Linked DNA regions of Actomonas aquatica. The protein of the gene in region 2 binds, or shares a complex with, the protein of the main gene of each other region. Links are inferred from orthologs where the notes say so. Each region holds a gene or a part of one and is shown on either strand. Other genes may lie near its edges.

The links.
Region 1: K1X11_RS16690 (region 2) and rny share a complex: the UniProt entries of both Bacillus subtilis proteins name them as parts of the possible RNA degradosome complex. The link is inferred for Actomonas aquatica from one-to-one orthologs.

What each region holds. Positions count from the first base shown.
Region 1 is NZ_CP139781.1:4,749,679-4,764,283, forward strand. The notes cover bases 4,807-7,783. They hold rny (ribonuclease Y), read left to right. Parts: upstream 4,807-5,493; coding sequence 5,494-7,074; downstream 7,075-7,783. Other genes in these bases: K1X11_RS18185 (exosortase C-terminal domain/associated protein EpsI), read left to right, coding at 4,807-5,459; queF (preQ(1) synthase), read left to right, coding at 7,186-7,542; K1X11_RS18200 (MFS transporter), read left to right, coding at 7,697-7,783. Also shown: K1X11_RS18165 (glycosyltransferase family 2 protein), read left to right, coding at 1-333; K1X11_RS18170 (glycosyltransferase family 4 protein), read left to right, coding at 378-1,451; K1X11_RS18175 (glycosyltransferase), read left to right, coding at 1,448-2,623; K1X11_RS18180 (glycosyltransferase family 4 protein), read right to left, coding at 2,624-3,715; more of K1X11_RS18185, read left to right, coding at 3,798-4,806; more of K1X11_RS18200, read left to right, coding at 7,784-9,106; K1X11_RS18205 (hypothetical protein), read left to right, coding at 9,246-9,926; K1X11_RS18210 (gamma-glutamylcyclotransferase family protein), read left to right, coding at 9,952-10,590; K1X11_RS18215 (YqaE/Pmp3 family membrane protein), read left to right, coding at 10,639-10,821; K1X11_RS18220 (peptide ABC transporter substrate-binding protein), read right to left, coding at 10,898-12,544; K1X11_RS18225 (pyridoxal-phosphate dependent enzyme), read right to left, coding at 12,544-14,124; K1X11_RS18230 (hypothetical protein), read left to right, coding at 14,240-14,605. UniProt on the Bacillus subtilis protein: Endoribonuclease that initiates mRNA decay. Initiates the decay of all SAM-dependent riboswitches, such as yitJ riboswitch. Involved in processing of the gapA operon mRNA, it cleaves between cggR and gapA.
Region 2 is NZ_CP139781.1:4,372,732-4,387,186, forward strand. What follows is about bases 11,629-14,455. They hold K1X11_RS16690 (6-phosphofructokinase), read right to left. Parts: upstream 13,759-14,455; coding sequence 12,499-13,758; downstream 11,629-12,498. Other genes in these bases: K1X11_RS16685 (TonB-dependent receptor), read right to left, coding at 11,629-12,116; K1X11_RS16695 (response regulator transcription factor), read left to right, coding at 13,952-14,455. In the rest of the region: K1X11_RS16655 (class I SAM-dependent methyltransferase), read right to left, coding at 1-390; K1X11_RS16660 (hypothetical protein), read left to right, coding at 576-1,373; K1X11_RS16665 (peptide ABC transporter substrate-binding protein), read right to left, coding at 1,383-3,011; K1X11_RS16670 (PAS domain-containing hybrid sensor histidine kinase/response regulator), read right to left, coding at 3,051-5,339; K1X11_RS16675 (immunoglobulin domain-containing protein), read right to left, coding at 5,430-7,892; K1X11_RS16680 (FG-GAP repeat domain-containing protein), read right to left, coding at 8,009-9,901; more of K1X11_RS16685, read right to left, coding at 10,083-11,628. UniProt on the Bacillus subtilis protein: Catalyzes the phosphorylation of D-fructose 6-phosphate to fructose 1,6-bisphosphate by ATP, the first committing step of glycolysis.

The DNA.
Region 1 (14,605 bases), 370 kb from region 2 along the record:
GATGAGATCGAGCGCAGTCGGGCGGTGATTTTGTTGATCAGTCAGCGTCGGCGAGCCGGGCGCGACGAGCGGCTGGCGGAAGCGTTGGCGGAGTTGGAGGGGATGTCGGCGGCGGCCGCGTGGTGGCAGGTGGCGGAGTGGGCCGCGACGGAAGGCTGGGCCGAGGCGGCGGCTTACGCGGCGCGGCGCAGCTGGGTGCTTGAGCGTGGTTGGCGGCGGGCGGGGCAGGCGGTTCGACTGATCGCGGCGCTGCCGGCGGCGGCGCGAGCGCGGGCGTGGCGCATGGCGTTGCGGGGGCCGGTGCGGGCGTTGGGTGTGCGGGGCACGCCCTAAAGTTGAAGCTTTTCGCCGGCGGGTCGTCCGGCCTTGCTGGGGGCGTGCCCGCTGCCCCGGAACTCGAGACCCTGCATTATCTTGGCTACGACGAGGATGTCGGCGGCATCGTCTCGATTGTGCGGGCGCTGGCGGAGACCGGACTTTTTGGGGTCACGTTGGGTCTGAACCGTGGCGCGCACCAACGGCGGCAGCCGGCGCTGCCGGTGGTGGAGTTCAGTCCGCTGGCGGGTGAGACGATTTCGCCGGGGACCTGGTGGCGGGCGCGACAGGTGGCGCGTGAGGTGCAGGTTTGGTTGCAGGGGGCGCCGGGACGGGTGTTTCACGGTCACTCGCGGGCGGGGCTGTTGGTGGCGCTGGCGTTGCGGGCGCGCGGCGAAGCCCGGGTCGTCGCAAGTGTGCACGCCTACGGACGGCAACGGTGGTTTTACCGGGCGGCGGCGCGACGGCTGGGGGCGCGGTTGTTTTGGCTGAGTCCGGCAATGAAGGCGTATTATGGGGTGCCGGGCAGTGACTGGACGCAGTGCATCGGGGGCGGGGTGTCGGAGCGTTGTTTTGCGGTGCCGCGCACGGCAGCGGAGGCGCCGCCGTGGATCATCGCGGGCATCGGCGATCGGGTGCGGTGGAAGGGGTGGCACCGGGTGCTGGACGCGTTGGCCGCGTTGCCAGAGGCGGAACGGGCGGCGCTGCGGTTTGAACATATCGGCGGCGCGGGTGATCCGGCTTACGTGGCGGAGCTGGAGACGCGCACGCGGTCGGCGGGGCTGAGCGACGTGGTGACCTGGCGCGGGCCGCAGCCGGACTCGGCCGGGCTGCTGGCGGAGGCGCATGCGTTGGTGGTCGCGTCGGACCATGAACCGTTTTCGATGGCCATGCTCGAAGCCATGGCGGCCGGGGTGCCGGTGCTGGCGGCGGCCGCCGGCGGAGCGGTGGATGTGGTGTCACCACCGCGCCTGGGGGTGTTGTATTCGAATTCTGATGACGACGGATTGGCGCGGGAGCTGGGGCGCTTGGCGCGGGGAGAAGGGGTGGCGCGGGTGTCGCCGGATCCAGCGGCGGTGCGACGCTTCGCGGCTCCGGCGGTGGCCGAACAATGGCAGAAGGTTTACCGGTTATGAGTGAGATGCCGTCCTTGCTGCACGTGGCGTCGTGGGTGCGCAGTATCGGCGGCGTGGAGACGCTGCTGGCGCAGCATGCGCGGGCTGATGCGGCGGCTGGGTTAAAGGCGACGCAGGTGTCGTTGTTTGATCGGCCGCCGTTTGGGGGCGAACCGGAGCCCGGTTATGTGCCACTGCGGCTGGGTGGTTGGTCGACGGTGCGCGCCATGCGGCGGGCGATGGCGGGCGTGGGCCGGGAAAATGCGGGGGCATTGGTCCTGTGGCACAACGGCTGGGGCTTGCCGTGGTTTGCGCCGGCGGATCGCTCGGCGCGGCGCATTGTTTGCCTGTGGGACAGCGTGGAGCATTTTGGACCGTGGCTGGCGTCGGTGCGAAGCTGGCTCGATGGCGTGATCTGCATGAGTGCGGCGGCGCGGGAGGACGTGCGGCGTTTACTGCCGGATTGGCCGGAAGAACGCACGCAGGTATTGCGGGTTCCCTTGGCCGCACCGGCGGGGCTTGTGGTCGAGCGCACGCGCGGAGCGGAGCTCGTGATCGGCTGCGCGGGGCGGTTGGTCAAAGCGCAGAAACGCTGGGAGCGGTTGGTGCCGTTTGTGGCGGAGTTGCGACGGCTCGGGGTGGCTTATCGGATCGAGGTGGTGAGCGACGGTCCGTTGCGGCCGTGGTTGCAGCAGCGATTGGGGGACGATGCGCGCATCGCGTTTTTGGGTTGGCAGGACCGGGCGGCGTATTGGCAACGACTGCAGCGTTGGGATGTCGCACTGTCCTTCACCGATCACGAAGGGGGGCCGATTGTGATGCTGGAGGCGATGGCGGCAGGGGCCCTGCCGGTGTATCCAGCAATTGGAGGCAGCCTCGTGCGCGACTACCTGCCGGGGCTGGATGCACGTAGCCAGTATGCAGTGGGCGACCCAGTGGCGGCGGCGCGAGCGGTGCAGGCGTGGGCAGCGACGACGGAGGCCGAGGTGCAGCCGGTGCGGGCGCGGGCGCAAGAGATCGCGGCGGGGCATCGCCCGGAGCACTACGATGCGGACTTTGCGGCGTTTGCGCGGCGGATCGCGGCCTTGCCGCGGGTGTCGCGGGACGGCGCGGGCGAGATGCCGCGCCGGTGGTGGGATGTGTTGCCGTTGGGCGTGGTGACGCGCCTGATGCCGGGAGCGTTGTGGCGATAGCTAGCGCAGGGCTTCGGCAAGGCGGTGGGCGAAGGCGTCGCGGGTGTAGTGCTGGAGGAAATACTGGCGGTGGGCGCCGGCGGGACGAGGCGCGGCGGCGACGCGTTCAAGGGCGTCGGCGATGTTCACCGCGCTGCGTTGGCGGGCGGGGATGAGGTGGACGTGTGCGGGGGGCAGGCCTTCGGGCACGGCGTGCCAGTCGGTGAGGATGAGGGGCAGGTCGTGGGCGAGCGCTTCGAGGATGACCAGCGGGTGCGCTTCGGCGGCGTAGCGGGTGGGGAAGAGCAGCACGTCGGCGCCGGCGTAGAGGTGGTGTTTGGCTTCGGCGGTGGCGAAGCCGATGTGGTCGACGGGCGCGCCGCAGCGGGCGGCGTGAGCGCGGAAGGCTTTGGCGGTGGCGGGATCGTCGAAGTCGCCGGCAACGGTGAGGCGCACGCTGCCCGGGCAACGGCGGTGGGCTTCGGCGACGCCGGCGAGGGCGGCCAGCACGCCTTTGGCGCGGGTGCAGGCGCCGACAAAAACAGCGTGCAGCGGGCGTTGGTGAGGACCGTCGCGGCGTTGCCAGTGCGGGAAGGGATCGGCGATGCCGTTGCGGATGACGACGGTGCGGTGCGGGTGCAGGTAGGCGACGTCGGCGCGGAGGGCTTCGCCGAGCACGAGCGAGAGTTCGGCGCGGCCGAGGGCGCGGCGGGCGAGTCCGCGTTCGAAGGGTTTGGCGTGGTGTTGCAGCCAGTGGCCGAGGCCGGTGGCGTGCCAGTGGAGGATGAGGCGGGTGGCGAGCGGGCGGCAGAAAAAGAGCAGGAGAAAATCGCGGTAGAGGGCGACGCGCTTGCCGGGCGCGGGCACGTAATAGAGGTCCATGCGGCCGTGGCGCAGGGTGAGTCGCCAGACGCGCCAGATGGCGACGGCGAGCGGGAGCAGTTTGCCCCAGCGCCAGCGACCGACGTCGGCGTTGTTGCGCGAGAGAGGGAGGTTGACGTGGTGCAGCTCGATCTCGGGGGCGGCGGCGGGGAGCGCGTCGAGCAGCGTCTGCACCATGAGACTCTGGCCGTGGATGGGGGGCGGAATCTGCGCGAGGACGAGCAGCTTCATCGCGAGCTTGGAATGTGGCGCGGGCGGCGGAACACTGCGGCCCAACGTGAACCGAGAGTCGTCGTCAAACCAGTCTGGAATCGTGCAATCGCCGTGGGCGGCGGCGGGGCTGTGCGCGCTCGTCGGTTTGGTGGTGTTTCAGGTCTGGGGTAACGCGGTGCGCGGTTACATTGATACGCCGTCGGTGTTTTGGTGGTGGGGCTGGCAGTGGTTCAACGAAGGTTCGGAGGCCGAGCATGGTCCGCTGCTGGTGGCGCTGGCGGTGTGGCTGGTGTGGCGGAACCTTTCCAAGGATGAAGTAAGAAGTAAGAAGTTTGAAGTGGGGGAAGTGTGGCCGGGGGTGGTGGCGATGGTGGGGGCACTGGGGCTGCATGCGCTGGGGTTTGTGGTGCAGCAGACCCGCATCTCGATCTTGGCGGTGTTGTTGTTTGCGTGGGGCGTGGCGCGGCTGGGTGGCGGGGCACGCTGGGGACGGGCGACGGTGTTTCCGCTCGCGCTGCTGTTGTTTGCGATCCCCTTGGGCGTGCTGGATGCGGTGGGCTTTCATCTGCGGCTGGGCGTGATCACGACGACGGAACTGATCGCGCGGGCGGCCGGCATAGAGGTGGTGCGCAACGGCACGCAGCTCTTCGCGCCGGATGGCAGTTACCAATACGACGTGGCGGCGGCGTGTTCGGGCGTGCGTTCCTTGCTGGCGCTCCTGGCGCTGTCGGCGCTTATCGCCTACGTGTGGGTGCGAGCGTGGTGGCGGCGCGGGGCGGTGTTTTTATTGGCGTTCCCGCTGACCTTTGTGGGCAACGTGGTGCGGATCGGCGCGATCGTTTTTGCGGGGGAGTGGTTCGGGCAACGGGCCGGTGAGATCGTGCACGACTGGGCGGGCTTTCTGGTGTTTGTGATCGTGCTGGGGGGCGTGTTGGCGGTCAGCACGTGGTTGGCGAAGGGCGAGAGCGAGGGTGGAGCGACGGAGAAGGTGGCCGGAGGACCGGGGGCGGCGACCCCGGCTACAGCGGAGACGGGTGTCGTGCGAGGCTCGCGGGCCTGGCGGGCCGCGGCGGTGGTGGGGTTGGCGGCGGTGGGGACCGTGAATTTTTTGGTGCGGGTGGATGCGTGGGCGGTGCGGGCGGAGGCGGGGATCCGGCTCGCGCCGGATGGGATGAACCCGGCGGAGTTGCCGACCTTTGTGGGCACGGAGTGGATCGGCCGGGAAACCGAGGTGACGCAGGTCGAGCGCGAGACCTTGCCGGCGGACACGGGTTACTCGCGGCGGCTGTATGTGTCGGTGAATGACCGGCGCGAGCAGGTGCTCATCTCCATTGTGTTGAGTGGGCAGGACCGGACTTCGATTCACCGGCCGGAGATCTGTTTGGTGGGGCAGGGCTGGAGTATCGGGACGCGCGAGGAGGCGGAGTTTAGCGATGCGCTGGGGCATGTCGTGCCGGCGGCGTTGTTGCGTTTGCAGCGCGAGGTGACGCGGCGGGATGGGGCGCGCGTGGAGGTGCCGGCGTTGTTTGCTTATTGGTTTGTGGGGCGGGACCGGGTGGCGACGACCACGGCGGAACGGCTGTGGTATACGGCGCTCAATCGGCTGCGGCTGCGGCCCGATCGTTGGGCGTATGTGGTGGCGCGAACAGTGCAACTCGATGGCGAATCCGAGGCCGATGCGCGGGCGCGAATGGAAGCGGTGGTGGAGCAGTTGTTGCCGCAACTCGTCCCAGCTGCAGACGAGCAACAACTCCGTGGTTGAACTTTGATTTAAGGCCCGCACGCTGCGCAGCTCCTTGCAATCAGCCAGCGCCGCCGACTTAGCCTTGTTGATAGCCGAGGGTGATCCAGTAAACTGGTCGCTCGCGGCTGCGTTGGTGTTGGGCATGGGCGGAGGCTTTTTGGTGGTGTGGCTGTTGTCGCGCAACACGCGTCGCCAAGCGCATTTACAGGCGGAACAGGTCATCGAAGTGGCCCGTCGCGAAGCGGCGGTGGCGGCCGAGGAAATCAAGCAGGCGGCCGAAAAGGATCTCGCCACGCGGCGCACTGCGCTCAACCGCGAGTTCGATCGGCGCGACATTGAGATCGATGTGCGCCTGCGGGAAATTCGTTCGCACGAGGAATCTTTGGCGGCCTTGGATTTTGAGCTGGAGGAAAAAGGGGAGCGCCTGAAGCGCGAAGCGGCGGCGATCAAACAGGCCCGGGATTCGATCCGCGATCAGGCGAAATCGCTGCGCAAGCGTCTCGAAGGTGTGGCGCAGATGGACGCCGAGGAAATCAGCGCGGCGCTGCGCGAGGAGGTCATGATCGAGTGCCAAGACGAGTTGCGCGCGCTGCGTCGCCAGATTCTCGAGCGCTCGGAGCAGGACATTAACAACGAGGCGCGGCGCATCCTCATCGCATCGATGCAGCGGCTCTCCTCGCAGCCCAACAATGATCTCACCGCGACGATCGTGCAGCTGCCGAGCGAGGACATGAAGGGCCGCATCATCGGTCGCGAAGGGCGCAACATTAAGTCCTTTGAGTCTTCGACCGGCGTCACGCTGCTCATTGATGAGTCGCCGCAGATGGTGCTCATCTCGTCCTTCGACCCGGTGCGTCGCGAAGTGGCGCGCGTGGCGTTGGAGGCCCTCGTGAAGGATGGCCGCATTCATCCGGCCAACATCGAGGACTTCGTGCAGCAGGCGCGGGATGAGATCGGCCTGAAGGTGCAGCAAGCCGGTGAAGACGCGGTGACGCAGCTCAGCATCAACGGCCTGCACCCCGAGATCATCAAACTGCTGGGTCGCCTGAAGTATCGCTTTTCCTACACCCAGAACGCCCTCGATCACTCCATCGAGGTCGGTCAACTCTGCTCGATGCTCGCGAGCGAGCTCGGGCTGGATCCCCAGGTGGCGAAACGCGCCGGCCTGTTGCACGACATCGGCAAAGGCATCGAGGGGGATTACGAAGGCAGCCACGCGGCCATCGGCGCGGAGTTTGTGAAGCGCCACGGCGAGACTGCCACGGTGGTTAACGCCATCGCGGCCCACCACGAAGAGGTGGCGCCGGAAACGATTTACGCGGGCTTGGTGATTCTGGCCGACACGGTTTCGGCGGTGCGCCCGGGCGCGCGGGCGGAGTCGATGTCGAGCTACATTCAGCGACTCGATCGTCTGGAGAAAATGGCCAAGAAGATCGACGGTGTGCGTCAGGCCTACGCCATCCAGGCGGGTCGCGAAGTGCGTGTGGTGGTGAATCCGAACGTGGTGAGCGACGACCAGGCGGGCGAGATCGCCAAGAAGTTGCGTCAGCGCATCGAGGACGAATTGCAGTATCCGAGCACGATCCGCGTGACCGTGATCCGCGAGAGCCGCTACACCGAAACCGCCACGTAAGCGCCGCGGGCGGCGCAAGGGGTCAAGGGCCAAGTGCTCAAGTGACAGGCAGAATCGGAGCTACCGTCGCTCTTGATACTTGGTCACTTCTACCTTGTTACTTCCTCCATCATGGCAGACCCGAAGATTCTTGAGACCTTTCCCAATCCGGCGCCGCAGCGGGATTTTCTGATCGAACACACGCATCACGAGTTCACCTCGCTGTGTCCGATGACCGGGCACCCGGACTTCGCCAACATCACCGTGCGTTATGTGGCCGACAAAACCTGCGTGGAGCTCAAGTCGCTGAAGCTCTACTTCCACGCCTACCGCAACGAGGGCATCTTCTTCGAGGCCGCGACCAACCAGATCTGCGACGACCTGGGCGCGGCGCTGCAACCGCGCTCGCTGGTGATTGTGGCGGATTGGAAGGCCCGAGGCGGTTTCAGCTCGCGCGTCACCGCCGAGTGGATACAGCCATCGGACTGATTTTTTTAAACCACGGATGCTCCCAAGGCGCACAAGTGGACACGGATGGCCTCACTAACGTTCGGCTGTAGAGATAAATTCTGGATCCGTGCAGGTGCGTAGCCGGTAGGCGAAGCCATCCGTGTCCATCTGTGGTTTTAAACCCAACACCATCATGAGTTCTCTGTTCGATCTGCCGGTGGATCATCCGGTGCGGAAACGCGCGGTGATTCGGCGTAGCCTCAAGATGAGTTCCTTCGAGGCGGTGCTGGCGATGCCCTTGGTCTACACGGGTCAGCCGGCCAACCTCGTGTTGGCGGCTTTGTTGGCGCAGGGGCTCAAGCTCGACCCGGGAGCCTACGGTCTGGTCGTGTCGCTGCCGTTTTGGTGCAACATGCTGCAGCTCTTCATCACCCCGGTGCTGGGGCGGTGGTTTGCGATGCGCTCGGTGTTCATCTGGGCGATCTGGTTGCACATTGCCTGCTGGTCGGGTTTCGCGAGCACACTGCTGATCGCGCCGGAGTGGGCGATGGCGCATGCGGTGCCGCTCTCGGTGGGTTTTGTGGGCGCGGCCGGTATGGTGGCGGCGGTGATGGGCGTGGCGTGGACGGCTTACATGCAGGCGTGGGTGCCGGCACGGGTGCGGGGTAAATACTTCGCCCGGCGTAACCGGTTGGCGCAGGCGTCCAACTTCATCTTTCTCCTGCTGGCGGGTTGGGCGCTGATGAATCCATCGCTCGATGTGCTGGCCGGGTTGATCCTTTTCGCGTGTTGGACGCGGGCCATCTCGGCGGTGGTGGCGGCGCGCACGCAGGCCGCGGGCGATCCGGTCGCACCGGAGCGCGTGTCGTGGCTGAAGCAGTGGAACGACCTGCGGCAAAACAAACGTTACCTGCGCTCGGTGGTGTTTGTGGCGGCTTGGATGGCGGTGCTGAACGGCTTCGGCGCGTTTCAGCCGGTATTCATGCTGACGGTGCTCACCGACAACGCAGGCGTGGCGAGTCTGCCGCTGGCGTTGTCATTGCTCTTCGGCGCGCTGGCGCTGCCGGCGTGGGGTCATCTGCTCGACCGCTACGGTGCCCGGCCGGTGTTGTTCAACGCGGTGGCGCTGTGGGCGTTGATTGGATTGCCGTGGATGTTTGTGACCAAGGAAAGCCAGTGGCTGCTCTACGTGGTGTGGGCGTTCACGGGCGCGGTGAATGCGGGCATCGTGATCGGTCAGCTCAACCTGCTCATGAAGCTGGTGCCGCCGGAGTGCAAAGCGCTCGCGGTGGGCCTGAACATCGCGGCGGGTTCGGTGGGCACGGCGATCGCGCCGATCCTTACGGGGCAATTGCTCGAGTGGGTGATGGCGCAGGGGTGGTCGGACCTGCGCACCTACCATGCCTTTTTCGCGACCATGCCGTTCTTCGCGATCGGAGTTTTGATTCTACTGCGCAAGGTGGAGGAACCGCGTTCGGCGCCGGTCAATCACGTGCTCGGTGCGCTGCGTAATGCGCGCACGCTGGGGGCGGCGCTCGGTCTGGGCTTCATCTCGCAGTCGCTGTTCACGCCGCGCGGTCCGGGCAAGCGCAGCGAGTATTGAGCGCGGCGAATCCGGGCGCGGCGGGCACGGAATCGGGCCTCGCCACCGGTCGGGATGGTGTGCACGGTGCGGCGTTTTCCCGATGTTGAACGAGTTGTTAAAAGAGCTTTCCACGGGCTGGGTTTGGGCCGCGATTCCCGTGTTGATCATCTCTGGCGTGCGCCTGTTTCGCTACCGCTTCCGGCGGCGGTATTCGAAATTCACGCTCATCAAGGTGGTGCGGCTGCGCTTCAAGTCGCATGGTCATCCGCCCTTTTACACCCGCAAGATGCAGACGAAGGAGGCGGAGCCGGAGGAGGTCTTTGATGAGGCTTGGATGCTCAATGGGGCGCTGTGCAACTACCACGTCGACATGCGGCCGATCCTCATCAGCTCGTCGGGAGCGTCCGATGCCTACCAGATTTTGCCGTGTGTTTCCGGGGCGGCGGATATCCGGCCGCATCGTTCGCAGATGACCGGGTTCTCCAGCTTTTCCAGCAAGGAAAAGACCGACCGATTGGCGGCGCTGGGAGTGCTGGTGAACGGCCTGCAGGACGAGAAGGATTGGGAGTATGCGACCACGGCCCAATATCACGGCCAGGACTTGTCGCTGGTGGTGGACTTTTCGTCGGTGGCCGATGTGGAGGCCGTCGTCACGCAAGTCACCGCGGTGCATCGCCGCAGCGTGGGAGGCGGCGTTGAAGAGAAGCCGGTGGCGGTGACCATGGTGGGCTCGGCGATTTATTCGGCCGAGATGAAGCAAGCCGAACAGGACGACGTGTTGGCGCTACGTTTTCGCTTCAACCGGGACGGGGTGAAGCTGCACGATGGCGGGGTATGACGTCTGAGCTGTTGGATTCGATCCGATGAGTGGCGCGCGGCTGGCAGCGGGGCCCGACGAGGTGGCGATGTTTGGCTTCGGCTCGTTGCTCCTGCGCGAGAGCATCGCGAAGTCCTTGGGGCGGCCGTATGAGGGGCCGCTCCACGAGGTCGAGCTGGTGGGGTGGACGCGGCGCTGGAATGTCTCGATGCCCAACCGCGCCTTCTACGCGGAGACGACAGAGGGCGAGCTCTGGCCGGAGAAGATCCTGTATCTCAACATCGTGCGGCAGGCCGGCGCGCGGATGAACGGCGTGGTGATGGTCGTGCGGCGTAGTGACCTCGCCAGCATGGATCGACGGGAGAGCGTTTACGACCGGGTGGATGTGGCGGCCGATCTGGCGGGGCTGGACGTGCCGTCCGGCACGCCGGTGTATGCCTATTCCGGGCAGGCGGCGCACTGTATTAAAACTTACACTACGCTGGCGGAGATGGGCCTGCGGCAGACCTACCTCGACGGCGTGAACCGGGCACTGGCGGCGATGTCGCAGGATTATCAGACGGCGTTCGCCGCGAGCACCGAAGCGGTGCCGCAGGAGCTGGTGTTCGCCGACCAACTCAAGGCGGGCGAAGACCCGTTTGGCTACGACAAGGTGAAACGCGAGCGCAAGACGGGCGACGGGTAATTTGCACGATCCGGGCACCGCTGCCGCCAAGGCGGGTTTATGCCGGGCATGAACGTGCTCACCATCCTCCTCTGTATCGTCCTCCCGCCGGTAGCCGTCGCGATTAAGCGCGGCATTGGCGGCGACTTCGTCATCAACCTGTTGCTCACCCTCATCATGTGGCTGCCGGGCGCGATCCACGCCATTCTGGTGTGCAACAATAGCAGCAGCTCGTCCTCGGCGACGGCTTAGAGCGGAGTCGGGCAGAGGCGCCGTTGCGGTCACGCTTGGGCCACGCTTTCGCCTTCGGCTCAAGCGCAGCTACTTGTCAGGGACTGTCGGCCGCCGGTGCCTCCAGCCAGACCGTGCGGTAGTCGGCGCGGTCCATGGGGTTTTCTTGCAGTCCGCGCACGGCCGGGTGGCGGAGGTAGCTGACGTTTTGATTGGCCAGCGGCACGATGGGCATCGCCTGCATGAGCAGATGCTCGGCTTCCCGCAGGGCGGCGGCGCGGTCGGCGGGATCGCGCAGCGTGGCCGCGTGATCGAGGGCGGCGTCGTAGGCGGGATCGGACCATCCGGTGAAGTTCCATCCGGAGTCCGTCCGCCACAGGTCGAGGAAGGCCGTGGCATCGGCGTAGTCGGCCACCCAACCGCCGGCGGCCACCGTGTATTCGCCGTGTTGCAGGCGGCTCCAATGCACGCGGCTCTCGCTCACCAGAATCTCCACTTGGATGCCGAGGCCGTCTTTCCACTGGGCCTGCAAGATCTCGGCCAGCATGCGGGTGCCGCCGGATTCGGTGCTGAGTTCGAGCACGGGAAAACCGTCGCCATTCGGGTAGCCCGCGGCGGCGAGTTCGGCGCGGGCTGCGGCCAAATCGTCGGAGAAATCGGCGGTGGTCGGATAGCCGGTCAGGCTGGTCGGCACCACCCGGTGAGCCGGCGTGGCGTCGTCAAAATAGACGCGGGCGGTGATGGCTTCACGGTCGAGAGCGAGCGCCAGTGCACGGCGCACACGCGGATCGTCGAGCGGCGGATGGCGGGTATTGAGGTTCACAAACCGTGCGATGAGCGAAGGCACTTCGCGGAGCAGGCTGGCCTCGCCTTGTTCGCGATAAACGGGGAGGCGCGACGGCGGCACGCGCTCGGTGCGATGGAGTTGGCCGGCGCGAAAAGCGCGCTCGGCGCTCTCGAGGTTGTCGTAGGCGTGGTAAACCACCGCGTTGAGGCGGACGTGGGAGGCGTCCCAGTAGTTGGGCGATTTTTCGAGGCGGATGACGTCGTTAGGGCGCCACTCGGTGAGGTGGAAGGGGCCGTTGGTCACCATGGTGCCGGGTTTGGTCCAGCCGGTGCCGCGGGCGGTGGCGGAGCCGACGGACTCGACGGTGGCCCGATGCACGGGGGCCCACACCGGGTTGTTGGCGACGATGACCGGAAAGTAGGGGGTCGGCTGGTTCAGGGTGATGGTTACGGTGGAGGCATCGGGGGCACCGAAACCGACGGTGGTAAAGTCATTGCTGCGACCAGCCGCGAAATCGCTCGCGCCCACCACGTTGTCGAAGAGGAAGGTGTATTGGGAGCCGAGCGCCGGGGAGAGCACACGTTGCCAACTGAAGAGGAAGTCGGCGGCGGTGACGGGGTCGCCATTCGACCAGCGGGCGTCGGGGCGCAGATGAAAGGTGTAGGTGAGGCCATCGGCGGAGACGTCCCAACGCGCGGCCACGCCGGGGCGGGCCTCGAGGGTGGTGGGATCGGCGATGAGCAGACCCTCGAACAGCATGGGCACGATTTTGAAATCGGGCGGCGCGTTGATGATGGCCGGATCCAGTTCGCTCGGTTCGCCGGTGCTGGCGACGTGCAGGGTCTGGGTGGCGATGGCGGCCTCGGCGATCGATTCACGGCGACCGCAGCCGGAGGCGAGAACGGCGCCGGCGACGAGGGTAAGCAGGACGAACAGGCGCAGGCGGGGGAGCGGCATCAGGCGGATGGGGGCGGTAGGTTGGAGCCCGTGAGGCGGGCGAGGGTGGAGGGATCCACCGGGCGGCAGGTGCGGAAGCCGGGGCCCTGAGTGGGCATGGCGGCGATGAAGGCGTCGCGCTCGGTGGCACTGTCGAAATCGAACCCGATGAGCGCGCGGCCGATGCGTTCGCCGGATTGGCGGTAGTTGAAGTAGCAGAAGCTCGCCAGGTCGCGCACGCGGGCGTGCAGAAAGTCGAGCAGGGCGCCGGAGCGCTCGTAGAAATCGAGACGGAAGAACGCAGGCTGGTGCAGCAGGTCGCCGTGCAGCGGGATGGCGCGGAACTGCACGTCGTCGGGCTGATCGAGGGACTCCCATTCGTAGCCCTGCGCATCGAGGCGGGCGGGCAACGTGGCGAGGGCGGCGGGGTCGTCGGCGGTGACGGTGAAGATCGGCCAGGCGATCTCGGCGTGGTTTTTGCCGTATTGGAAATCGGCGATGTTGAGCCCGGCGAAACAACCGCCGAGCAGACCGAGCATGGAGCCGCGTGTCTCCGGTAAACGGATACGCAGGGTCTGGCTGGCGCGGGGGGTGAGGCTCTGGGTCTGGGCAACGAGGCCGATCTGGCGGAAGTCGATGTTGGCGCCGGTGATGACGATGAGCACGCGTTGACCGGCGAGGGCGGTGCGGTGTTTGAGCACGGCGGCGAGGCCGAGGGCACCCGAAGGTTCGGCGACGCAGCGCAGGGTTTCCCAGAGCACACGAATGGCGTTGCCGACCTCGGCGTTGGTGACGGTTTCGACGCGGGAGAGGGTGTCGCGGCAGATGGCGAAGGGCAGGGTGCCGGCGCGGCGCACGGCGGTGCCGTCGCAGAAGATGTCGACGTTGGCGAGGGTGACGGGTTGACCGGCAGCGAGAGCGGCCTGCATGGACGCCTGACCGTCGGCTTCAACGCCCACGAGATCCATGTCGGGCCAGAAGGTCTGCCACCAGGCGGCGGCCGCGGCGGCGAGGCCTCCGCCGCCGATTTGGAGGAAGGCGGTGTCGAAGGGACCGTGGCCGGACATGACCACCTCGTCGGCCATGGTGCCCTGGCCGGCCATGACCTGAAGGTCGTCGTAGGCGTGGATGTAGACGGCGCCGGTGGCGTCGGCTTCGGCGCGGGCGGCCTCGTAGGCTTCGTCGTAGCTGTCGCCGGAGAGCACGATGGTGATCCAGTCGCCGCCGTGTTGGCGCACGGCGTCCTGTTTCACGCGCGGAGTGGAGCGCGGCATGTGGATGCGGGCGCGGACGGAGAGGGCTTTGGCGGCGAGAGCGACGCCCTGGGCGTGGTTGCCGGCGGAGGCGGCGACGACCCCGCGGTCGCGTTCGGCGGCGGTGAGCAGGGCCATGCGGTTGGCGGCGCCGCGCCACTTGTAGGCGTTGATCGGCGACAGGTCTTCGCGTTTCACCCAGACCTCGGGGCCGGGCTCATTGCCGGGCAGGATCAGACGCTCTAGGGGCGTGGCCTGGCCGTAGTGATACACCCGCTCGCGGGCGAGCAGGATGCCTTGGCGCAGCTGGCGATCGAGCGGAAGTTCGGCGGAAGAGTCGGCGGACATGTCGGGCAACACTGTGGCCGGTGCGGCGCCGGGGGGAATGTGAAAGTGTGGCGAAAGGGGCGAGCGTGGGCGAGGCGGGGTTGAGACTGCGGCGATCGTGGGTCAGGTTGGGCGCATGAATTTGGCCGCGATGGGACCGGAGACGACGTTACTGCTGCCGCGGGTTTTGGTGACGCTCGCGACGCTGGCCTATGCGGTGGGCCCGCTGATCGTGGACATGAACCGCACGCACCTGCTGCATCCCGCGTGGTCGGGGCACGCGCGGTATCATCTCATGTGGTCGACGCTCGGGCAGCTCGGCGTCGGGCTGGTGGCCCTGTGGCTGACGTGGTCAACGGACGGAAGCGGCGACGCGGTGGGGCGGCTGCGCCTGGCGATCGTGTTGGGCGGCTGTTTTAACGTCGGCTTTTGGGGCGCGCTGGTTTTGCGCAGACGGTTTGGCGGCACGCTGAGTGATCCCGGGGGCGTGCCGGCGTGGCGC
Region 2 (14,455 bases):
GGCGGGCTCTTCGAGGTGTTCGAGGACTTCGCAGCAGACCACCACGTCGCGGGCGTGGGCGGTGCGGCTCAGCTCGTAGGCGCTGGCTTGGGCGAAGTGGAGGCGCTCGGTGGCGAGGGGAGCGTTGCCGGCGATGAGCGCGGTGGAAAAATCGGTGGCGAGGATATCGACGGGGTGTTGCTCGGCCATGAGGGTGGCGAGGCGACCTTCGCCGCAACCGACCTCGAGGATGGAGCGGGGGGCAGCGGCGGCGAGGGCGGCGAGGAAGGCGCGGTCGAAACCTTGCACGAGGGCGCGCGAGATCGGGTTGGACAGGTTGGCCTTGTCCTCCTGGTTGCCGATGTAGATGCCGGCTTCCTGTTCCCGGACGTGATTGCGCGCTGTCGACATAGTAGGTCTGACAGGTCGGCGGCGGGCTGGGTTGAAGTCAAATCTTCAGGGGGCGCGGCAGTGGGTTAACCCGGGCGCGGGGAACATTGGGAAATTCCGGCGGACTCATCCCCTTTGGGCGTAGTGCTGGCCTGCTTTCGCCATACCCCTCCCCCTCATCGCCAACCCCTCGTTCCGTTTGTATCATGAAACGCACTACATCCCTCCTGCTGGGCAGCCTGACCCTGTGTCTGGGCGCCAGCCTGCTCACGGCTGAAACGGCCAAACTTGTCACCTATGCCAAGACGCATGGCAGTTATCAACGAACGCCGGTCGAGGCGGGTCCGGAGTATGCGGAGTCGTTTGTGATCAACATGGGCCAATACAACCTGAGCGGGACCGATGATGAGGCCCTCGAGGCGGTGAGCTTTGCCGACATCGAGGAGGAGCTCGGGGCGGTCTTGGAAAACGAAGGGTTCAAGCCGGCCGAAAACCGCGAGGCGGCGGATTTGCTGATCGTGGTGCATCGCGGACGCACGGCGCCGGAGCGCGGGCGGAACGCGGCGCCGGTGTATCTGGATCAAAACCATCGCGGTTCGGTGTCGAAGGTGAATTCGCCGGCCGGCAACCTGATCGAGGTGGCCAAGGTGTTGGGCTACTACGAGGAGCTGGCGGGGCTGATGATTGAGAACCGGGTGAGTTCGACGGATTTTAAGTTGGCCGATCTCCGGACCGAGCTGGAGCAGGAGCGGTATTATCTGGTCATCGCGGCTTATGATTATCCGACGATGCAGCGCTCGGGGCGGCGGGTATTGTTGTGGGAGACGCGGTTGAGTTTTGCGGCTGAGAACAAATCCTTCGCGGATCGGTTTGCGGCGATGCTGCAGGCGAGCGCGTCCTACTTCGGGCGCAACACGCCTTACGGTCTCCAGCGGGAGTTCGTGCGGCTCGATGCCGCGGGTGAGGGGCCGGACGCTCGGCGGCTGGCGCTGGGGCAGTATTGACGCCAGTGCTCAGTCGGTGGTCTTGAAGCCGACGAGGCGCCAGGGCGTGAGTTCGAGGATGTTCTGGCGCCAGTTGTCGATGCGCGGATCCACCAGGCGCGTGACGGCGTAGTAGGCGTAGGGGATGACCGGCATCTCTTCGGCGAGGATGGCGTCCATCTGGTGGTAGAGCGCTTCGCGGGCGGCGGGGTCGACGGTGCGGCGGGCCTCTTCGTAGAGGGCGTCGTAGTCGGCGTGGACCCAGCCGGAATTGTTGGTGCCGCTGTCGCCCTTCATGAGTTCGTAGAGCTCGATGGGTTCGGGGGTCCACGGCAGCCAGGAACCGCGGGCGAGGTCGAAGGCCTGTTGCTGGCGGGAGTCGAGGAAGACCTTCCACTCCTGGTTGTGCAGGGTGACGTCGACGCCGAGGTTTACCTTCCACATTTGCTGAATGGCTTCGCCGATCTGTCGGTTGCGCTCGTTGGTGTTGTAGAGGTATTCGACGGAGGGAAAACCGGCCCCGTCGGGGTAGCCAGCCTCGGCGAGAAGACGGCGGGCCTCGGTCACGGATTCGGTGAGCACGGTGCCCGGGGTGTGACCGGGGACGGGACCGACGAAAGCGTAGGACGGCGGGGCGCCGGTGCGGATGACGGCGTCGGCGAGTTGGCGGCGATCGAGGGCGAGGGAAAAGGCCTGACGCACGCGCACATCGTCGAAGGGTGGGCGGGTGGTGTTGAAGGAAATGTAACTGGTGGCGACACGCGGCGTGATGCGCAGGGCGGGATCGTTGGCCTCGCGATAGATGGCGATCTTGTGGCTGGGCACGCCGTTGGTGAGGTGGAGTTGGCCGGTGCGGAAGGCGCGCTCCTCGGCGTCGAGGCTGTCGATGGCGAAGAAGCGAATCGAGTCGGCTTCCACCTCGCGCGGGTAGTGCGGGTTGCGCGTGACTTCGACGTATTGGTTGGGCCGCCAATCGGTGAGTTTGTAGGGGCCGTTGGTGACGAGTTCGCCGGGGCGGGTGAAGTTGGTGCTCAGGCTGTAGGGATCGCCGGCGGCGCGCACGCTGGGAAAGTGCACGGGCAACCACGGGTAGGCGGTGAGCATGCCGAGGAATCCGGCGGTGGGTTCGCGCAGGGTGAGCACGAGCGTGTGGTCGTCGGGCGCGTGGATGCCGAGGGTGGAAGGGTCGGTGGTGCGACCGTTGAAATAGTCCTCCACGCCGACGATGGGGTAAGCTTTGACGGCGAGTTCGGCGGCGAGGGATGGGGTGACAAAACGGATGAGCGACTCGACCCACTGTTGGGCGGTGACGGGATCGCCGTTGGACCAGCGGTTGCGCGGGTCGAGGTGGAAGGTGTAGGTGCGGCCGTCGGGCGAGATCTCCCAACTCTGGGCGGCGGCGGGCTCGACGGCGGAGATGTCGGCGTTCCAATCGACGAGCGGATCCCAAAGCGCGCTGATGATGGAGGATTCGGACGAGCCGGTGTTGCGATGCGGATCGAGCGAGGATGGTTCGAGGCCAACGCTGATGAGAATTTGATTTTCGGCGCGGGCGGTGTCGGCGGGCGCGGTGCGGGAACAAGCGGTGAGGGCGCAGGCCACTGCGAGCAGGCCGAGTCCGGTGAGAAGCCCGCGAGTGGGCAGCGACGGCGAAGGCATGCGGGGGACGCTGCAGAGTCGTCCCGCGCTGGCAAGAAATCAGCCGTGGATGCGGCTGGCCTGGCGCGCGGTGTCGAGGGCCTTGCGCAGCTCGGCGACTTTGACGGGTTTGGCCACGTAGTCATTCATGCCGGCGGCGAGGCAACGCTCGCGGTCGCCGTGGAGGGCGTGCGCGGTCATGGCGATGATGTGCAACGGGGTGGGCCAGGTGGCGCTGCCGTCGGCTTCGCGGCGGCGGATTTCGCGGGCGGCTTCGTAGCCGTCCATTTCGGGCATCTGGCAATCGAGAAACACGATCTCGTGGCGGCTGCCGGCGAGCAGACGGAGCAGCTCCCGGCCGTCTTCGGCGACGGACACGCGGTGACCGAGGCGGCGTAGTTGTGCGACCGCTACACGGCGGTTGACGGGGTTGTCTTCGGCGAGGGCGAGGTGGAGGCTGCCGGTGGGGCCGGTGGGGTCGGTGTCGAGCGAGGAGGGGCGGCGCGCGTCGGCGCTGGCGGAGTCGTCGTCGGGCGCATCGGCGGCGGGTTGCGAGAGGTCGCCGAGCACGGACACGAGGGTGTCGAGCAGTTGCGCCTGTTTGACGGGTTTAACGAGGTGGGCGCTGATCTGGGCCTCGGCCTCGGCGTCGGGATCGTAGTCGTGGTTGAGCGACGAAAGGATGATGAGGCGCAGGTCGGCGAGGGCGGGGTCGCGGCGGATGTGATGGGCGAGCTCGAGTCCGTCCATATTGGGCATCTGCATGTCGAGCAGCGCGAGATGGTAGGGACGGTTTTGGGCGGCGGCCTGGCGCAGTTGGTAGAGGGCCTCCTCGCCGTTCTCGGCGCAGTCGCGGTGGATCTTCCAGGCGTGCAGTTGATGGCGGAGGATCTGGCGGTTGGTGGCGTTGTCGTCGACGATGAGGACGCGCAGATCGAAGAGGTGGCGGTGATAGAGCGCGGGGGGCGTTTTGGCGGGGCCCTGCTGTTTCTCGAAGCGGGCGGTGAAGCCAAAGGTGGAGCCTTCGCCGACGCGGCTGCGGAGGGAAACGGCGCCGCCCATCATTTCGACCAATTGGCGCACGATGGCGAGGCCGAGGCCGGTGCCGCCGAAGCGGCGGGTGGTGGAACTGTCGGCCTGCACGAAGGGTTGGAACAACACGGCCTGTTGTTCGGGGCTGATGCCCAGGCCGGTGTCGCTCACCATGCAGCCGAGAGTGACGTGGGTGTCGTCTGCGGACTCGGCGGTGAAGCGCACGACGACCTCGCCCTGGGCGGTGAACTTGATGGCGTTGTTGATGAGGTTGGAGAGGATCTGGCGCAGGCGCACGGGGTCGCCGCGGAGGGCGCGCGGAACGTCGGCCGGGACCTCGCAGGCGAGTTCGATGCCCTTGCGGGAGGCGGCCTCGATAAACATGTCGATGGTGGACTCGGCGGTCTCCACGAGGTCGAAGTCGATGGTCTCGAAACGAAGTTTGCCGGACTCGATTTTGGAGAAATCGAGGATCTCGTTGATGACGTGCAGCAGGGCGTCGGCGGAGGATTGGATGGTCTCGGCGAACTCGCGTTGGCGGGGTTGCAGGTCGGTATCGAGGAGGAGCTCGCTCATGCCGATGACGCCGTTCATGGGCGTGCGTAGCTCGTGGCTCATGTTGGCGAGGAATTCGCTCTTGGCCTTGCTGGCTTTGAGGGCTTCGTCGCGGGCCTGGCCGAGTTGTTCCTCGGTTTTCTTGAGTTGGGTGACGTCCTTGGTGATGCCGCAGGTGCCGATGACGTTGCCCACGTCGTCGTAGAGGGGGATCTTGGTGGTGAGGCCCCAGGTGGGTTCGCCGCCGGTCCAGGTTTCTTTCTCGATCTGCCCGCGCACGGCTTCGCCGGTTTCCATGATGCGGCGTTCGTCGTCGAAGGCGCGTTGGGCGTGATCGGTGTCGAAGAAATCGAAGTCGGTTTTGCCGATGGCGGCGAAGGACGATTTGAGGCCGAAGGCGCGGGCGAGGGAGCGGCTGACGAGGACGAAGCGCGAGTCGCGGTCTTTGAAGTAGATGCGATCGTCGACGTGTTGGAGCAGGCCGAGGAGCATGTCGCGCTCGCGGGTGGTGAGCGTGGTGGGTTGCTCGGAAACGTTGTCGGTGGTGGCGGTGGTTGTATGGCGATCACGCCGCACGGCCCAGACCACGGCGGCGGCGGTGACGGCGGCGCTGCCGAGCGCGGTGAGCACGATGCCGACGGCGGACGTCTGGTTTAGGCCACTGAGGACTGCACCCACGGCACCGCCAACGCCGGCCGCGATGAGGGCAGACGCGAGGAGTGAGGACCGCGCACGGTCGGCGGCAGGAGGGGTTGCAGACATGTCGTTCGGGGTAAGGGTGCTACAGCGATAGTGCTATCGGCACCGGATGCAAAAACGTAAATCGGAACGGTGCGGCTGCGCTGGCCGAAATCAATCGGTGGGCAGGGCGGCTCGGACGCGGAAAAAGAGCTGCGTCTCGACGTTCATCGCGTAGGCGCGCGTGGTGGTGTAGTCTTGGGCGATGAAGGTGCCGAGGGACTGCCACTCGCCGGTGAGGTCGGTGGTGAACTGTGTTTCGTAAGTGTGGGCCGGAATGGTGGGCACGGTGAAACGCGCGATGCCGTCGATGTAGGTGAAGTCTTGGATTTCGAACTCCTCCGGCAGATCCGGCCAAGGCGGAGTGGCATCGGTGATGGTGAACTCGCGGGAGGAGACCGTGCCGTGCTCGGTGGTGATCTCGAAGCGGTAGGTGCCGCCGATGTAGGGCTGCGCAGAGTCCACCGAAAGCCCATACGCACCGCGGATTTTTTGACCGTTGTAATACCACGCGTAGGCGATCGCGCCGGTGCCGACCCCGGGATCGAAGGGGACTTGAATCACGAACTGCGAGCCAGCCAGGCGGATTTGGTCGGCCGGTTCGGCGAGCAGTCGCGGTGGGGATGACGGAGCGTCGAGCCAACTGAGGGTCGCGGTGTCGCTGGTGGCCTCTCCGAATGTATTGGTCGCGACGACGGAGTAGTTGCCGAGGTCGGCGGCGGTGATGTTCGTGATCGGCAGAGCGTTCGCGGTGGGAGAGTCGATGGGCTGTCCGTCTTTGAACCATTGCCAGGTGAGGCCGCCGCCGGAGGCAAAGGCGGACAGCACGATGGATTTACCGGGTTCGACCCATTGGCTGACCGGTGAATGGGTCATGAGGGGTGTGGCGCTTGCGGGGACAGGACGGATGATCCCGATGAGGTATTCGGGTCGTTCGAAGGACGGCTGTTGCAGTAGGAGCGCGACTTCGCCGTCCTGGGCATCGGCGTCGGTCGCGATCACTTCGCCGGTCGCGCCTAAGTAAGAGCCACCGCGGGACACCACCGGAACGGAGGCCGAGCCCGCGTGAAGCTCGATGTTGCGGGAGCCGATGCGCAGGTAGCGGCCGGGCGAGAGGATGGCGAGCCGTTGGGTGTCGTTGTAGAGTGGCCCATCGGTTACACCGAGGAGTTCGCCGGCGGCGTTAAAGCGAAAGTCCGGGCGGCCATTCCACCACGTGCTGGCGATCACTTCATCGCCTTCGACGTCCGTCATGCTGAGCACGCTGCCGTAGTCGGTTGAGGTGAAGTCGAGAAAGGTCTGAATCTGGCCGAACGAGCTGAGGGCGAATAGACCGCCGTTGCCGGCCGCGTCCTGCATCCACGCGACAAAGTGTTCGCCGTCGAAGCTCGGCGGGTAATCCCAAAGAATCGTGGCGAAAGGGCCGGTCGGGCCCGGCAGCTCGGTGCCGGCGGCGAGCAGCGTATGGACGGGGCCGCCGTTGATCTGCCGGAATACATGGGTGGAGTTACCGTTCGGACCGGAGGTCTCACCGACAAACAGAAGGGTGCCATCGCGGGCGGCCACGTGGCTGAAGGAAGCGTAGGTCTCACCGTTGGGCGCGAGGTCGCCGGTGCGAGCAATCGTGTCGACCGCGCCGGCCCGCCAGCGATGGACCGCCATGACGGACGCGCTCGGGTTGGCGATGAAATAGACGTCGCCGTTGTCTGGTTCCGACCAAGCGTGCAGGTCTTCCACGGCGAGGCCGGCAGGGTCAGCGTCGTAGCGGGTGGCGAGGACGGAGAGCTGATCGTTCGACCACATCATCAAGCTCGGACCGGCTTGGAAAACGAGCGACCTATCGCGCAAGCGGAGCGGGCCATTCAGGTCGCCGATCGACTGCTCCGGATAGATTGGGTGGGGCATCTCGCTGTGCACCACCAAGGTGGCGGGGTGCCCCAGCACGTTGAGTGGAATGGCTGGAACGACGGTGATGTTGCAGAGGTTTAGGAGGGCGCTGCCGTGGGCGTTGGTGGCGCGAACCTGATAGAGTCCCTGATCGGAGCGCGTCACGCTGCTTTTGCTGTAACTGGAACTGGTGGCGCCGGGGATCTCTGTCCCGTTTTTCAACCACTGGTAGGTGAAGGGCGGTTCACCGCGGGCGCCGCCGACGAGGGAGAGTCGGCCACCTTCGCGAAGTTCGATCGAGTAGGAGGGGGAGATGGTGTAGGGCAGGACTCCCGTCAGCACATCGACGTGGGCGGCGGGGTGATGGAGTTCCTCGCCGTCACTCGTGGTGACCACACAATCGTAGCTGCCGGCATCGGTCGGCTGGATCGCGGAGACGGTGAGGCTGGAGCGGGTCGCGCCTTCGATCGCGATGCCGTCTTTGCGCCATTGGTAGCCACTGGCGTAGACAAAGGGCGGCAGCGATACGGACAGACGGAGGCTGGTGCCGGCGATGACCGATTGGTTGGCCGGGTAGGCGACGATCCGAGGGACGATGGGGTCCTCCTGGGCGATGGCGACTTGGGGCGCAGCCAAGCCGATGCACAGGAGCAGCAGGGGGAGCAGGCCGGAGGCCTTGGTGGGGAACATGGGTGCACGCGAGCATGCCTTTGCGGATCGACCGTCCAATCCAAAACAAAGGCCACCCTGCGGAAGGGTGGCCTCTTGGTGGTTTGACCGTGGGAAACGGGGGCGGTTGAGCGCGATCAGTTCCCGTGGTTCTGGCGTCGACCGGTCTCGCGGTCGCGGGGCTTGGCTTTGCGATAGCCGAGGTCCCTGAGCAGTGCTTTGCGTTGGCCGCGGTTGAGGTCGGCGAGGGCTTCGGCGAGGACCGCGAGTTTCTCATCGGCGGTGTCGCCGGGGATGACGAAGTCGGCGGCGATGCGATATGACAGCGCCTCCTCGATCGAGGTGACGGCGGCGGCCACGGCGGCGGCGTCGTCCTCCATGTCGCTGATGCGGGTCTGGGCGGTGGCGAGGGCGGATTGGAGGTCGGCGATTTCCGCGAGGGCAGTGTTGTGAGTGGCGACGAGCGCGGCGTGCGTGTCGTTGAGCGACTGCAACCGTTGGTCGAGCTGCGTGAGATTGGTATTGGCGGAGGCGAGCTCGGCGAGGGTGTCGGTATGGTTGGCCTGCAATGCGGTGTGGTCGGCGTTAAGAGCGTCGAGTTCGGCGGTGACTTGGGCGAGGGTGCTCTGGGCGGCGGCGAGTTGGGCGGTGAGGTCCGTGTTGTCGGCATCCGCCGCGGCGAGCTGCTGGTTGAGCGCGGCGATTTGATCGGTGGCGAGGGTGAGCATCGCGTCGAGATCGGTGAGCTCGGCCATGAGTTCTTCGACGAGGTCTTCGCAGCGCACCGGCGGCTCGACCAGGTTGTCGCCGAAGAAAATCGCGGTGTAGCTGCCGTAGCCGAAGTAGTCGAGTTGGCCGTCGTCATCGAGGTCGACGAGGTATTGCGAACGCATGACCGGCACGAGGCTCACGCCGTCGATCGGAGCGGTCGATTCCCACACTTTGGTGAAGTTGCCCTGGCCGTCGTTGACGAAGGCGTCGGAGGGGGTGTTGTCGCCGCTGGCGACGAAGTCGATGTCGCCGTCGCCGTCGAGGTCGCCCGCGGCGACATACCAGTAGGGGCGGGTTTCGCCGGGAATGAAACCTTCGCGAGCCCGGCCGGTGGTGGCCAGGTGGCGGGTGAAGGTGTTGAGGTCCCCGGTGTTTTCATACCACGCAATGCCCACCGGTTGGAGCGGGTCGTTGGCGTAGTTGTCTTCGGCGACGATCAAGTCCAACCGGCCGTCGCCATTGAGGTCGGCGATGTCGAGCGACCCTTGGGTGATTCCCGGGAACCACGTGGTAGTGGTGCCGTTGATGGCGTAGCCGGGGTCGAAGGTGCCGTCGCCGTTGTTGATCCAGACGTTGGCGTAACGGTTGCCGCCGACGGCGACGAAGTCGGGGTCGCCGTCGTTGTCGAGGTCGGCAAACTTCACGGCATTGGCCTGCTCACCCGGAATGAAGTAGGACTGCCAACCGACGGTGAAGTTGCCGGTGCCGTCGTTGAGGAGCAGGTGGTATCGCTGATTGTAGCGATAGCTGGTGATCATCAGGTCGAGATCACCGTCGCCATCGACGTCGGCCGCGGCGCCGCGTTGGGAACGAATCTCCGGGGTGAACGCGGTGTTGGGCAGCGTCTGGGTTTTGGTGAAGGTGCCGTTGCCGTTGTTGGCATGCACCTCCACGCCGGTGGTGCGGCCAATGGCAATCACATCAGGTGAGCCGTCGCCGGTGACATCGGCGAGGAGACCGAGGCGGTCGAAGCCGAAGCTTTGCGCGCTCCACTTCTCGGGGCTGGTCTGGCGGTTGAGGCGGAGTTCATTGCCAGCGATGATGGTGCCGAGGGTATCGAAGTCGCCGTCGCCATCGACGTCGGCCACGGTGGTGTCGTAGCCGGCCCACGGAATGGACGCGGGCGTAGCAAACTCCACCGGGGAGCTACTCTGGGCGAGGAGGGGGCGGGCGAGGATTACGAGCAAGGCGGCGGCGCCGAGGCGGACCGCAAGCGGGGTGGCGCGTCGCTGGGGCGCCGAGGTGACGAGGGAGGGCATGGGATCAGGGGCATTAAGGTTGCGAGCGCGCGACCGCAGCAGGCGGGGGCGTTCGGCCTCCAATGCGAAACCGACGTTTCGCAGGTGCCATGCAGTTACAGAAAAACCTATCCGCCCTCGCGGAGGCTACGGTGGGCCGGGGTCGGCGACCCCGACTACAGTGGGGGAGGAACGCGCTGGCTCAGAAGCGCAGGGTGAGTTCGCCGAAGATGCTGCGGGGGGCGCCGGGGGTGCCGTGGAAGGTGCCGGGGGTGATGGCGCTGTAGTAATCCTCGTCACCGAGGTTGGTGCCCACAATCTGAATACGGTAGCGGGCGGTGGCGTAGCCGAGGCGCGCGCCGATGAGGGTGTAGCGGTCCTGGGCGAAGGTGGGATCTTCGGCCTCGGTGTAGTAGGTCTTGCCGGTGGCGGTGAGGCTGGCGCCGACGAAGACGCCGCTGGCGTGACGGTAGTCGAGGCGCAGGGAGGCGTCGTAGGTGGGCACGTAGGGCACGCGGTTGTCGTCGTAGACGTCGCCGGCGTAGGGATCGGTAAAGCCGGTGAGGGTGGCGTCGGTGCGGCCGTAGGCGGCGGTCAGGTCGAGGCCCTCGAGCGGGTGCCAGGCGAGTTCGATTTCGCCGCCGATGGATCGGGCGGTGTCGGCGTTGACCACGAGGTAGTCGTCGGCCTGGTTGGTGCCGGTGGCGAAGGAGCGTTCGATCTGGTAATCGTCGATGTCGTAGAGGTAGGCGCGGAGGGTGGCGGAAAATTTGCCGTCGGCGGTGGTGGTGGTGAGGCCGGCTTCGTAGGCGGTGGTGTATTCGGCGTCGTAGGGGGCGAGCACGGCGTTGCCGGTGAAGGCGGAGAAGCCGCCGGTCTTGTAGCCCATGGCGACGTTGGCGAAGGCGGTGGTGTTGGCGCCGAGGTCGTAGCGCAGGTCGAGGTGGGGCAGGATGGCGTCGGACTTGTGTTCGGCCGGGGTGACCTGCGGCACGGGGATGACTTCGGTGCGGACGCTGTCCATCTCGGTCTTCACGAGGCGCAGGCCGACGGTGATGGCGAGGGCGTCGCTGGTTTGGAAGGTGGCTTCGCCAAAGGCGGCGAGGTCGAGGGTGTCGAATTGGTAGCTGGACTCTTCAAAAATCTGCGGGCCGAAGGCGCGGATGAAGGAGCCGTTGGTGCGACCGTCGTTGGCGAAGAGACCGACGCGCCAGGCGGCAGGGCTGTCGGCGCCGGCGGTGTAGATGATCTCCTCGGAGAGGTTACGCTGTTTGAGGGTGGAGCCGTTGCCGAGCTCGGCGAAACCGAAGTCGAGGGTGTTGTTGTAGGGGCCCATGTCCCAGTGGCTGAAGCCGGTGGTGGCGGTGAGGCGACCGGTGGGCAGCTCGAAGGCGGCGGTGAGGGCGGTGTTGAAGGTGTCGACCTCGGTCACGCCCTCGGCGGAGCGTTGCACGGTGTCGAAGGGGCCGAAGAGCGGCACGAGCGGCTGGGCGCCGTCGCGGGCGCGCAAGGCGTTGAGAAAGAGGGTGAGTTCGGTGGTGTCGGTCGGACGGTAGCGGAAGCGGGCGAGGGCGCTGAGGGTTTCCTGCGGATCGACGTCCTGGTCGATGGTGGTGTTGCGCACGTAGCCGTCGCGTTCGCTCCAGGTGGCGGCGGCGTAGGCGTCGGTCGTGCCGCCAGCGGCGGAAGCGCCGGTGAGGGTGGCGGTGCGGCGGCCGTGTTCACCGGCGGCGAGGGTGAGGCTGCCGGTGGCGGTGGCGGGCGAGGCCGGGGTGGAGAGGAGCAGGATGCCGCCGGGACCGGAGCGGCCGAAGCGGGTGCCGGCGCCGGGGCCGCGGAGGAGTTCGGCGCGGGCGAAGCCGGTGAGGTCGGACGGGAAGGTGAAGCCTGCGCCGAGGGGCAGGTCGTCGAGGTAGACGGTGACTGCGGGGGCGCCGAAGATGGGGGTGTTGGTGAGGCCGCGGATGGAGAAATTGTCGGTGAAGGAACGGGCCTGGTTGGACGCGACGGAGAAGCCGGCGAATTGCTCGGCGAGGGCCGGGAGGGCGAACTCGGCGGGCGCAGCGGTGGCGTCGAGGAAGACGTCGGTCGTGGGACTGGCGTTGGTGGTGGTGAGCCGGGTGGTGACCACTTCGTAGGCCGGCACCTCGATGACGGGCTCGGTCGTCTGCCCGGACAGGAGCGCGGGCGAGGCGAGGATCGCAACTAAGGGGAAGATGCGGGAGAGGGTTTTCATGGGCGCAAAGGAACCCATTGAAAGGGAATGAAGGGTGGCGCAAACGTGGAGCGTTAGTTGCCAAGGATTTGCGCGGGGAATGTGGCGGGATGCCGGATGGGGGGCGGGGATGCGGGATGCGAGATGCGGGATACGGGATGCGGGATGCGGGATGCGGGATGCGGGATACGGGATGCGGGTTGGGGGATGGGGATGGGGATCTTTCTCTTTATTCTTTATCTTTCTCTTTCTCCTCGCCGACCGAAACCCGCCCACTGCCCCGCCCAACCGCAGGGAGAAAGAGAAAGATAAAGAGAAAGAGGAAAGAGGGTTTCGGCGGGGCATGAAAAAGGCCGCCCTGAATTCGGGCGGCCTGAGCGGGTTTGGGGGAGCTTGTTTAAGCTCAGAGCTCGTAGGTCTCGAGGAGGCGCTGGACGCGGACCTTGTCGAGCTTGGCGAAGGTCGGGAGACCGTTGTCGTGGGGGACCTTGGTTTCGCCTTGGATGAGCGGGGTGGCGTAGCGCACGAACTGGTAGTTCATGCTGATGCCGTCCTCGTTGATCCACTCCTTGGGGAGCTTCTTCACGCCGTTGGCGATGTCGGCGAGGGGAGCCAGGCCGGTTTCACAGGTGTAGTGGTCGGCGTCGCCACGGAGCAGGGTCACCATCTTGTCGGTCTCGCCGTCGATGGCGGCCTCGACGGCGGCCTGACCGGCGAGGAAGGCCTCGTCGGCGTCGGCTTGGGAACCGTTGGTGACGGCGGCGCGCTGCGGGATGCCGAGCTTGGCGGTGCGGGCCTTGATGCCGGGGAGGTTGGCCTCGACGAGGCGCTGGAGGAAGTCGGCAGCGCCACCGAGTTGGGCGTGACCGAAGGCGTCGGTGGCCTCGGCGGCGGCGACGTAGTTGCCGTCGGCGTCGACCAGACCTTCACCCACGACGATGAGGCAGAACTTGTCCCGTTTGAGGGCGCGCTGGACATCGGCGATGAACTTCTCGGCGGAGAAGGCGACCTCGGGGAGGAGAATGATGTGGGGGGGATCGTGCGGGTGGTCGCGGCGTTTGGCGAGGGAGGCGCCAGCGGCGATCCAGCCGGCGTTGCGGCCCATGACCTCGAGGATGGAGACGAGGTCGCTCTGGCCCATGGCGGCGTGGTCGCAGGCCATCTGGCGCACGGTGGTGGCGACGTGCTTGATCACGGAACCGTAGCCGGGGCAGTGGTCGGTGACGGGCAGATCGTTGTCGATGGTCTTCGGAATGCCGATGACGCGCAGCGCGTAACCCTGCTCCTGGGCGAGCTTGGAGATCTTGTCGGCAGTGTCCTGGGAGTCGTTGCCGCCGGCGTAGAAGAAGTAACGGATGTTGTGGGCCTTGAAGACCTCGAGCACGCGCTCGAAATCGGCCTGCTTCTTGAGCTTGTAGCGGCAGGTGCCGAGGGCGGCGCCGGGGGTGTGGCGCAGGCCGCGGATGGTCTGCTGGGACTCCGAGGCGAGGTCGATGAAGTCCTCATTGAGGATGCCGAGCACGCCATTGAGGGTGCCGTAGATCTCCTCGATGCAGTCGTGGTTCAGCGCTTCGGAGACGACGCCTTCGATGCTGGCATTGATGACGGCGGTGGGGCCACCGGATTGGCCCACCAAAATATTACCTACGAGTTCTTCGGCCATGGTGTTGGGTCTATAAAGATCGGGAAAGGGATTTGCGTATGAGAACGGTGAAGGTGGCGGGGCGGCTGACCGGCTGGCAAATGTAATTTTAGAGATAGCGGGAGCGCTGGGACGGGGTGTTGGGGAGGGGAAGGTTCCCTACAGGGGAAGGTTGGGCTAAATGCAATGCCACCTGTGGCGATAAGGGGGGGAGATGCGAACCACCTCTTCTGTTTCCAGCAAGGAAGCTGCCCGTGCGGCAGAGGGGCGGCGCGTGCTCGTGGTCGACGACCATGTCTTCATCGCCGAGTTGTTGCGCAACTTTCTTAAAGTCATGCCGGGTTTCACCTGTGTGGGCATCGCCGGCGACGGGAAGGAAGCAATCGAGCTGATTTCGGCGGAGCGACCCGACATCGTGGTGCTGGACTTGGACCTGCCGGGTTGTGGCGGGTTGGAGGTCGTGCAGGCCTTGTCCAAGGCGTCGGTCGAGACGCGGATCATCATTTTCAGCGGTCTGAGCAACGCCGAGGCGGTGCGTCACGCGCTGCAATACGGGGTGCAGGGGTTTCTGGAGAAGAACATCCAGCTGGAGGATTTTTCGGCGGCGGTGAATGCCGTGGCCCAGGGCGATTTTTACGTGAGCCCGGCGATCAATCGGTCGCTGCGCACGATCGTGCAGCGCTCGCTGCGTGACCCGGTGCTGGACGGGACGGACCTG